DNA from 2 places in the Nonomuraea sp. ZG12 genome. Region 2 is predicted to be linked to the other one. Evidence: riboswitches for the same ligand, from Rfam matches in the RefSeq annotation. Region 2 holds a riboswitch; the other holds the start of a gene.
What was found. A riboswitch is a leader RNA that binds a small molecule or an ion and turns the genes downstream of it on or off. The one in region 2 is predicted to bind glycine.
Positions count from the first base shown of each region.

Region 1: it holds a riboswitch for glycine, as region 2 does, so the genes downstream of both, gcvP (aminomethyl-transferring glycine dehydrogenase) here and gcvT (glycine cleavage system aminomethyltransferase GcvT) in region 2, are expected to answer to the same signal.

Region 1 is NZ_JBQHCW010000001.1:1,209,269-1,214,568, reverse strand. Features, by position in the region: gene gcvP (aminomethyl-transferring glycine dehydrogenase) at 1-2,146, opposite strand, end outside; glycine riboswitch at 2,307-2,398, opposite strand; gene ACTMTF_RS05640 (MerR family transcriptional regulator) at 2,417-3,037, opposite strand; gene ACTMTF_RS05635 (bifunctional nuclease family protein) at 3,186-3,656, opposite strand; gene ftsR (transcriptional regulator FtsR) at 3,763-4,389, opposite strand; gene ACTMTF_RS05625 (FHA domain-containing protein) at 4,413-4,925, opposite strand; gene ACTMTF_RS05620 (sugar phosphate nucleotidyltransferase) at 5,190-5,300, opposite strand, start outside.
Region 2 is NZ_JBQHCW010000003.1:210,524-215,823, forward strand. Features, by position in the region: gene ACTMTF_RS12790 (glutamine synthetase family protein) at 1-178, shown strand, start outside; gene ACTMTF_RS12795 (aldehyde dehydrogenase family protein) at 184-1,527, shown strand; gene ACTMTF_RS12800 (3-oxoacyl-ACP reductase) at 1,624-2,388, shown strand; gene ACTMTF_RS12805 (gamma-glutamyl-gamma-aminobutyrate hydrolase family protein) at 2,400-3,089, shown strand; glycine riboswitch at 3,176-3,273, shown strand; glycine riboswitch at 3,274-3,370, shown strand; gene gcvT (glycine cleavage system aminomethyltransferase GcvT) at 3,408-4,493, shown strand; gene gcvH (glycine cleavage system protein GcvH) at 4,490-4,879, shown strand; gene ACTMTF_RS12820 (L-serine ammonia-lyase) at 4,932-5,300, shown strand, end outside.

The DNA of each region.
Region 1 (5,300 bases), on a different contig from region 2:
CACGGACCGCGACGGGCCCGACGCCGGGGCCGCCGCCGCCGTGCGGGATGCAGAACGTCTTGTGCAGGTTCAGGTGGGACACGTCGGCGCCGAACTCCCCCGGCTTGGCCAGGCCGACGAGCGCGTTGAGGTTGGCCCCGTCGACGTACACCTGGCCGCCGGCGCCGTGCACCTTGGCGCAGATCTCGGTGATGGTCTCCTCGTAGACCCCGTGCGTGGAGGGGTAGGTGATCATGATGGCGGCGAGCCGGTCGCGGTGCTTGTCGATCTTGGCGTCGAGGTCGGCCAGGTCCACGTTGCCGCCGGTGTCGCAGGCCACGACCACGACCCGCATGCCCGCCATGACGGCGCTGGCGGCGTTGGTGCCGTGCGCCGAGGAGGGGATGAGGCAGATGTCGCGCTCGCCTTCGCCTCGCTCACGGTGGTAGGCGCGGATGGCGAGCAGCCCGGCGAACTCGCCCTGGGAGCCGGCGTTCGGCTGGATGGAGACGGCGTCGTAGCCGGTGACCTCGGCCAGCCAGCCTTCCAGCGTCTCGATGAGGTCGACGTAGCCGGCCGCCTGCGCCTCGGGGGCGTAGGGGTGGATGGCGGCGAACTCGGGCCAGGTGATGGGCTCCATCTCGGTGGTCGCGTTCAGCTTCATGGTGCAGGAGCCGAGCGGGATCATGGAGCGGTCGAGCGCGATGTCCCTGTCCTGCAGCCTGCGCAGGTAGCGCAGCATCGCGGTCTCGGAGTGGTGGTCGTGGAAGACCGGGTGGGTCAGGTAGCCGGACTCGCGCGCCAGCGAGGCGGGCACCGCGTCGGGTACCCGCGGGTCGTCGAGGGTGACGCCGTCGCGCTCGACGCCGAAGGCGGCCCACACCTGGGCGACCTCGGCCGCGCCGGTCTTCTCGTCGCAGGCGACGGAGACGTGGTCGGCGTCGGCCTGCCAGAGGTTGACGCCCCGCTCGGCGGCTGCGGCGACGATCCCGGCCGCGCGGCCGGGCACGCGGGCCAGCACGGTGTCGAAGAACTCCTGGTGGACGACCTCGACGCCGCCCTGTCGCAGGCCGTCGGCCAGGACCACGGCGTGCCGGTGCACGCGGGCGGCGATCCGGCGCAGCCCTTCGGGCCCGTGGTAGACGGCGTACATGCCGGCGATCACGGCCAGCAGGACCTGGGCGGTGCAGATGTTGCTGGTGGCCTTCTCGCGGCGGATGTGCTGCTCGCGGGTCTGCAGGGCCAGCCGGTAGGCGGGGTCGCCGTCGACGTCCACGGACACGCCCACGAGGCGCCCGGGCATCTGCCGTTGCAGGCCCTCACGTACGGACATGTAGGCGGCGTGCGGACCGCCGAAGCCGAACGGCACGCCGAACCGCTGCGAGGAGCCGATGGCGATGTCGGCGCCGAGCTCGCCGGGGGCGGCGACCAGCGTGAGCGCGAGCAGGTCGGCGGCGGCCACGACGAGCGCGCCGGCGGCGTGCGCCCGCTCGGCGACGTCGCGGAAGTCACGCAGCCGGCCGGAGGCACCCGGATACTGCACGAGCACGCCGAAGCACGCCGGCAGCTCGCCCGCCAGGTCGCTCTCCACGAGCGTGATGCCGAGCGGCTCTGCGCGGGTGGCCAGCACCGCCTTGGTCTGGGGCAGCGTGTCGGCGTCGATCACGAACACGTCGCTCTTGCTCTTGCCGGTCCGCCGGGCCAGCGTCATGGCCTCGGCCGCGGCGGTGCTCTCGTCGAGCAGGGACGCGCCCGCCACGGGCAGGGCGGTGAGGTCGGACACCACGGTCTGGAAGTTGAGCAGCGCCTCCAGGCGGCCCTGCGAGATCTCCGGCTGGTACGGCGTGTAGGCGGTGTACCAGCCCGGGTTCTCCAGCAGGTTGCGGCGGATCACCGCGGGCGTGACGGTGTCGTGGTAGCCCAGGCCGATCATGGAGGTGAGCACCTGGTTGCGGTCGGCCAGGGCACGCAGCTCGGCGATGGCCTCGGCCTCGCTCGCGGCGGCGGGCAGCTTGAGGCGGTCCTTGCTCCGGATCGCCTCGGGGACGGCCACGGCCACCAGATCCGCCACGGACTCGAAGCCCACGGCCTCGAGCATGCGCTGCTGCTGGCTCTGCGACGGCCCGATGTGCCGGGCGGAGAACGGCGGTGGTGACAGGTCGGTCATGGAGATGCCTCCCGAGGCGATGGAGACCGGCGCAGAGCGCGGGCGTATGCCAGGTCTCCCCCTCTGTCACCGCTGTCTTCGCGACCTGAGAGCTTCACCCCGCGGGGCTTGCACCGTCGGTGAAGCGCGCCTGGCGAGCGCGCCTGCTTTCCAGAGTTGCCTCACCCGAGCGGTACCGGTTGCCTGAGAGATTCCGGGGAGGTTGCTCCTTCGGCGCCCCGGTCCAGCCGGGGACTCTCCCGCATGGGGTCATCGACATGTCCTAGATTACTACCCTATTCGGCGCGCCCGTCGCCTCTGGGCCAGTTCGTCAGCGGGATGGTCGGCCGGGACGGTGTCCGCGACCGCCGCCCGTTCCCCCGGCAGCTCCGCGAGGGATCCCTCGACCTCGCGCCAGACCCGGCCGAGCGCGATGCCGAACACGCCCTGGCCACCCTGGAGAAGGTCTATCACCTCGTCCGCCGAGGTGCATTCGTAAACGCTCACACCGTCGCTCATCAGCGTGATCTGCGCGAGGTCGGCCACCCCGCGATCACGCAGATGCTGCACGGCGGTGCGGATCTGCTGGAGGGATACCCCGGTGTCGAGCAGTCGCTTGACGACCTTGAGCACCAGGATGTCGCGGAAACAGTAGAGCCGTTGGGAACCCGAACCTTGCGCTGCTCTTATCGTGGGCTCGACCAGGCCGGTGCGCGCCCAGTAGTCCAGCTGCCTGTAGGTGATGCCGGCTGCCGCGCACGCCGTCGGGCCACGGTATCCGATGTCGTCCGGCACCGTCGCGGGCTGCTCGTCGAAGAGCAGGCCCTGCTCTCCGGCACGCTGCCGCGCGCTCTCACGCCGTACCGGATCTTCCTGGCCGGCCGTCTTTCCCTCGCCGCTGCTGACCGCCACGCGGACCTCCGGCTTTCTCTCATCCCGCGGCCTGATCTGGGGGTTCGTAAAAAGGCGGCCACGGGTTTCACTTGCACCGTAGGACCGTGACCATGCCCAGTCAACGATCCGGCTCGGCGCGTCGTGAAGCGTAAATGCACTGAAATACCTACCCCGCCCTGCCAAAGTCTTCGGGAGAGATCGTGTCAAGGAACTCCCTGAACTTCTCCACCTCGTCCTCCTGGTCGTCGGGGATGATCACTCCGGCCTCCTGAACGACCTCCTCACTGGCGAAGATGCGTGCCCCGGTGCGCAGCGCCAGCGCGATGGAGTCGGACGGCCTGGCGCTCACCTCCACGCCGTTGGAGAACACCAGGTCGGCGAAGAAGATCCCGTCACGCAGGGCGACGATGTTGACGGCACGCAGGCCCACGCCGAGGGCGCTCAGCACGTCCCGGAACAGGTCGTGCGTGAGCGGCCTGGGCGGCGGCTCCTCCGCCTGGGCCAGGGCGATGGCCGTCGCTTCGGTCATGCCGATCCAGATGGGCAGGAACCGTTCCCCGTGTGCCTCCTTGAGCAAGACGATCGGCTGATTTGTGGGCATTTCTACGCGAACACCCACGACCTCCATCTGCAACACGGGCTGCTCCATATTCGACTGGCCGGCGACCCGGCACAGCTCATTGCTGGTCCGCTTCTGCAATTCAACGTAACACCCGGGGGGCCCTGAATGTCCCTCGGGCCGCTCATCGCCCGAGAACGCTCCGCACGCCCGTACGCAGCAGGGCCTCGTGCAGGTCGAGCAGGAGCGTGGACAGCTCCCTGGCCGTCTCGTCGGCCTCGCCGATCGCGCCTGGCGCCCGCCGTTTCAGGATCGGCGCCACGGTCTGCTCGACCAGACCGGCCTCCCGTTCGGCCGCCGCCTTGACCGCCCGCAGGTGGCGGGCGTGCAGCCCGAAGCGGGCCAGCGCGCCGACGCTGCGCGCCACCTTGAGCGCGTCCTCGTCATAACGCCTGGCCTTGGGCGCGAGCAGGCCGTAGTCCTCCAGCTCGGTGAGCGTCTCCTCGTCGAGCCCGGCCGCCTCCAGCAGCTCGGCACGGCTGAGGCGCACCTCCTGCTTGTCCTGCACGGCGCGGGGGCGGGCGAAGCTCTCCGCCATCTTGTCCTTGATCACCCTCAGCGGCAGGTAATGGTCCCGTTGCTCGGTGAGGATGTAGCGGAGCTGCTGGACGTGCAGGTGGGTGAACTTGCGAAAGCCCGACGGGGTGCGCTCCGGCTCGATGAGCCCCTCCCCCTCCAAGAAACGGATCTTGGAGACGGTGACATCGGGGAACTCGCCCTGCAGGAGGGCGAGCACCTCCCCGATGCTCATGTGCGAGCGTGCCGCCTGCGAGGTCATGTGCCGGCGGGTGTCCGCATCAGGAACAGCAGCCGGAACTTTCCGATCTGCACCTCGTCGCCGGAGTGCAGCGGGACCTCCTCGATGCGCTCCCTGTTGACGTAGGTGCCGTTGAGGCTGCCCACGTCACGCACGGAGAACAGGCCGCCGCGCTGGCGGTAGAACTCGACGTGCCGGCGGGAGACGGTGATGTCGTCGAGGAAGATGTCACTCTCCGGATGGCGCCCGGTGGTGGTGAGGTCCTTGTCGAGCCGGAAACGGCTGCCCTGGTTGGGCCCCCTGGTCACGGTCAGCAACGCCGCGCCCGGCGGGAGCTGTTCGACCAGCGCCCGTTCGGCCAGCAGCATGTCACCGGTCTCTGCCTCGTACGCCTCGATTCCCGCGACGGAGATCGTCGAAGTGGTGTCCCCTGAGACCTCCGGTCTGGTCAACGGTGACCCACAGCGAGAACAGAAACGGGCATCCTCGGGGTTGGCGTGCCCGCACTGCGTGCAGTAGACGCTCGGCATCGATCGGCTCGGCCTCCTACCGCGAAGACGCGGCAACGGTGCTCGGGGCGCGCCTCGCTTCGCTCTCAAGTTTGCGAATGCCGCAACTTACGCTGATCAGCGGCAAAGGTCAAGGCGGGGCGCTGGACGACAGGTTCGGACGCTGACAAAGTTACCGCCGCCCCTGCCTGAAGGTCCATGCCGCCGCGCCTTCTAACATTACGATCTTGCACCCCATACGACAAATCACCGTCGCCCCGGGGTCGTGGGCGCGGCCCCGGGCGGTCACATGGCGGCCTGCTCGACCACGGTGGCCCACCGCTCCAGCAGGAGCTGGGCGGTGTCGACGTCGGAGGCCTCGGCCCACAGGTCGGTGACGGGCTCGGTGGCGGCGGG
Region 2 (5,300 bases):
GACCGTGCCGCACACCCTGCGCGACGCGCTGGCGCTGTTCGAGGGGTCCAAGCTGGCCCGCGAGTCCTTCGGCGACGAGGTCGTGGCGCACTACGCCAACAACGCCAGGATCGAGTTGCAGGCCTTCGACGCTGCCGTGACGGACTGGGAGCTGTTCCGCGGCTTCGAGCGGATGTGAGCCGTATGAAGATCATCAATCCGGCGACGGAAGAGGTCGTCGCCGACGTCGAGCTCGCCGACGCCGCCGAGGTCGACCGGGCGGTGGAGCGTGCCAGGAAGGCCCAGGCGGCCTGGCGGGACGTGGCGCCGGGGCAGCGGGCGCGGCTGCTGCGCGCCTTCGCGGACCTGGTGGACGCGCACGGCGAGGAGCTGGCCAGGCTGGAGGTGACCAACGCCGGTCACCCCATCGGCAACGCCCGCTGGGAGGCGGGCGCCGTACGCGACGTCCTGCACTTCTACGCCGGGGCGCCGGAGCGCAACCACGGCCTGCAGATCCCGGTGCCGGGCGGCGTGGACGTGACGTTCCAGGAGCCGCTGGGCGTGGTGGGCGTCATCGTGCCGTGGAACTTCCCGATGCTGATCATGTCGTGGGGCGTCGCGCCGGCGCTCGCGGCGGGCAACACGGTGATCGTCAAGCCCGCCGAGTGGACTCCACTGACCGCGCTGAGGCTGGCCGAGCTGGCCCTGGCGGCGGGCCTCCCCGAGGGGGTGCTCCAGGTGCTGCCCGGGGCAGGGGAGGTCGCGGGAGCCCGGCTGGTCGAGCATCCGGACGTCGCGAAGATCGTGTTCACCGGGTCGACCGAGGTGGGCAAGCAGATCGCGGCCAAGGCCGGGGCCCAGGTCAAGCGGATCACCCTCGAACTCGGCGGCAAGTCGGCGAACATCGTCTTCGCCGACTCGGACCTGGAGAAGGCGGCGAAGGCCGCGCCGTACGCCGTCTTCGACAACTCCGGACAGGACTGCTGCGCCCGCTCCCGCATCCTCGTGCAGGCCGGGGCCTACGACGAGTTCCTCCAGCGGCTGTCGGAGGCGGTGCGTGACATCCGGGTCGGCGACCCCCTCGACCCGGACACCGAGATGGGCCCCCTGATCAGCGCCGAGCACCTGGATCGGGTGCGCGGCTTCGTCGACGACGCACCGTACCTGCAAGGGGCCTGCCCGCAGGGCAAGGGCTACTGGTTCCCGCCGACGGTGCTGACCTCGGCGGTCACCGACCGGGCGTTCACCGAGGAGATCTTCGGCCCGGTCGTGTCGGTGGTGCCGTTCGCCGACGAGGCCGAGGCGGTGCGCATCGCCAACGACACCCCGTACGGCCTGAGCGGCTCCATCTGGACCCGCGACGTCGGCCGGGCCCTGCGAGTGGCCAGAGCCGTCGAGGCCGGCGCCCTGTCGGTCAACTCCAACTCCTCCGTCCGCTACTGGACCCCGTTCGGCGGCTTCAAGCAGTCCGGACTCGGCAGAGAACTCGGCCCGGACGCCCTGGCGGCCTTCACCGAGACCAAGAACGTGTTCATCTCGTGGGACTGAACCCGACGCAGTGAGCGGAGTGAAGGGCCGGGGAACGAGGCACCTCGCGAAGCGAATGAGGAGCGGTGAACGACCCATCAGACAGGGAGTGGAGCTATGCAGCGTTTGCAGGACCGTGTCGCCGTCATCACCGGCGCGGGCAGCGGCATCGGCCTGGCCACCGCGCGCCGCTTCGCACAGGAAGGCGCGAAGGTCGTCTGCGTGGACATCGACGAGGAAACCGGGACCAAGGCGGCGACCGAGGTCGGCGGACTGTTCGTCAGGGCGGACGTGACCAGTGAGGACGACGTCGAGCGGATGTACGCCACCGCGCTCGACACCTACGGCAGCCTGGACATCGCCTTCAACAACGCGGGCATCTCCCCGCCGGACGACGACTCGATCCTGGAGACCGGCCTCGACGCCTGGCGACGCGTCCAGGAGGTCAACCTCACCAGCGTCTACCTGTGCTGCAAGCACGCCATCGGCCACATGCGGCGGCAGGGCAAGGGCTCCATCATCAACACCGCCTCGTTCGTCGCGGTCATGGGCTCGGCCACCTCGCAGATCTCCTACACCGCCTCCAAGGGCGGGGTCCTGGCCATGTCCAGGGAGCTCGGCGTCCAGTTCGCCCGCGAGGGCATCAGGGTCAACGCCCTGTGCCCGGGGCCGGTCAACACGCCGCTGCTGCGGGAGCTGTTCGCCAAGGACCCCGAGCGGGCCCAGCGGCGGCTGGTGCACGTGCCGGTCGGGCGGTTCGCCGAGGCGTCGGAGATCGCGGCCGCGGTCGCCTTCCTGGCCAGCGACGACGCCTCGTTCATCACGGCGTCGGAGTTCCTGGTGGACGGGGGGATCTCCGGCGCGTACGTGACACCGCTGTAGGGGGGAAGATGATGAAGCGGCCGTTGATCGGCATCACGTCCTACGTCGAGCCCGCGCGGTTCACGGTCTGGGAGATGACCGTCGCGCTGCTGCCGTACACCTATGTGGAGCAGGTGGTGCGGGCGGGCGGGCAGCCCGTGGTGCTGCCGCCGGCGGGCGAGCCGGCGGCGCTGGTGGGGCGGCTGGACGGGCTGATCCTGGCCGGCGGGGGCGACATCGACCCCGGCAGGTACGGGGAGCAGCCGCACGACCAAACCGGCTATGTCCGGAAATTTCGTGACGAGGCGGAGTTTGCGCTCTTGACCGCGGCCCTGGACGCCGGTCTCCCCTACCTAGGTGTCTGCCGAGGACTCCAGGTCCTGAACGTCGCCCTCGGCGGCACTCTCCACCAGCACCTCCCGGACGTCGTCGGGCACACCGGCCACTCCCCCGCCCCCGGCGAGTTCGGCCACCTCCCCATCCGGCCCACCCCCGGCAGCCGGGTCGCCAAGGCCCTGGGCGACGATCCCGTGACCGTGCCGCACTACCACCACCAGGCCGCCGACCGCCTGGCCCCAACCCTGACGGCCACCGCCACGGCCGACGACGGCACGATCGAGGCGGTGGAACTGGACACCCACCCCTTCACCATCGCCGTCCAGTGGCACCCGGAAGCCGCCACCGACTGCGCCCTCTTCGAAGCCCTGATAGCCGCCTGCTGACCCCGGGCGTGCGGGCGGGTTCACTCCCCTGGAAGCCGGGCGCGACAACAGGCCCGTGACGCCACTAGGCTTGCGGACATCACCGTCGAAACCGTACGGGAGAGCGTCCTGACAGCCGGTCGGGGCCCCTGAAGGAGCAAGCCCTCCCCGCGAACCTCTCAAGGAAAAGGACCGTACGGACGAGGTGTCCTCTGGAAAGCAGGCCTGGTGGCCTCGCCGAAGGTGAAAGTCCGGCAAATCCCCGGGCGAAGCTCTCAGGCAACGACGACAGAGGGGGAGGATGATCCGTGCATCCGTCCCTGTCCTGAGGTGCGACACATGTCCCGACTCACACCGTTGAGAGACGTACACGAGGCTCTCGGCGCCACGCTGACCGACTTCGCCGGATGGCTCATGCCGTTGCGTTACGGCAGCGAGTCCGCGGAGCACAACGCGGTCCGCCACGCGGCCGGGTTGTTCGATCTCTCGCACATGGGCGAGATCTTCCTGACCGGGCCGCAGGCGGGTGAGGCGCTGGACTTCGCGCTGGTGGGTCACCTGTCGGCGATGGAGCCCGGCCGGGCCCGCTACACCATGATCGTGAACGAGCGGGGCGGGGTGCTGGACGACCTCATCGTCTACCGGCTCGGGGACGAGGAGTTCATGGTCGTGGCCAACGCCTCGAACTATGAAATGGTCGGCAATGAGCTGAAAACCCGCGCCAAGTCGTACGACGTGGTGGTTGAGGATCGCTCGGACCAGTACTCACTGATCGCCGTGCAGGGTCCGCGCGCGCAGGAGATCCTCGCCACGCTCACGGACGCCGACCTGACCGGGCTCAAGTACTACACCGGGCTGCCGGGGCTGGTCGACGGGCGGCAGGCGCTCATCGCCCGCACCGGCTACACCGGCGAGGACGGCTTCGAGCTCTTCATCGCCAACCAGGACGCCGTGCCGCTCTGGCACGCGCTGACGGCGGCGGGCGAGCCGTACGACCTCAGGCCCGCGGGGCTGTCCAGCCGCGACACGCTCAGGCTGGAGGCCGGCATGCCGCTGTACGGCAACGAGCTCGGCGTCTCGCTCACCCCGTTCGACGCGGGCCTGGGCAGAGTGGTGAAATTCGACAAGCCGGGCGACTTCGTCGGCAGGTCGGCGCTGGAGGCGGTCAAGGACATCCCGCCACGGCGCCGTCTCGTCGGCCTGGTCGCGCGAGGCCGCCGGGTGCCGCGCCACGGTTACCCGGTCACCAAGGACGGTGCCGTCGTCGGCGAGGTCACCAGTGGTGCGCCATCCCAGACCCTGGGCAAGCCCATCGCGCTGGCCTACGTCGACACCGGGGTCAATGAAGGTCTGGCCGTGGACATCCGGGGCAGCCATGAGCCCGTGGACCGGGTCGAGCTGCCCTTTTACAGGAGGAACAAGTGAGCAACATCCCTGAGGACCTGAGCTACACCAAGGAGCACGAGTGGGTGGCCGGTCTTGAGGACGGCCTCATCGCGACCATCGGGATCACGGCCTTCGCCGCCGAAGCCCTGGGTGACGTCGTCTACGTGCAGCTCCCTGAGGTCGGCTCCACCATCGAGCCGGGCGACTCCATCGGCGAGGTGGAGTCGACCAAGTCGGTGAGCGAGATCTTCACCCCCGTCGGCGGCGAGGTGGTGGAGGTCAACCAGAGCCTCGTGGACGACCCGTCGCTGGCCAACAGCGACCCTTACGGCGAGGGCTGGATGTTCCGCGTGCGCGTGGAGGGCAATGCGGAAGACCTGCTGTCCGCCGAGGAGTACGCCGCACTCACCTCTGGCGATTCCTGATCCGGCCGCCGGGGCCCGCCACCGGGCCCCGGCCTAGCTGAAAGGCGCATCAATGGCGATCAGCGTCTTCGACCTGTTCAAGATCGGTATCGGCCCGTCGAGCTCCCACACCGGCGGCCCGATGGCCGCCGCCCACAAGTTCGCGCGTGGGCTGCACGCCGACGGGCTGCTCGACCGTACGACGCGCGTCGAAGTGATCCTGTACGGCTCACTCGGCCTGACCGGCAAGGGCCACGGCAGCGACAAGGCCGTCCTGCTGGGCCTGTCCGGCGAGAAGCCCGAGCTGGTGGACGTCGACACCATCGACGAGCGGCTGGCCGCCATGCGCGAGTCCGGCACCGTCAAGCTGTACGGCACCCACGAGATCCCGTTCGTCGTCGGCCAGGACCTGATCTTCGAACGCAAGATCTCACTGCCCGAG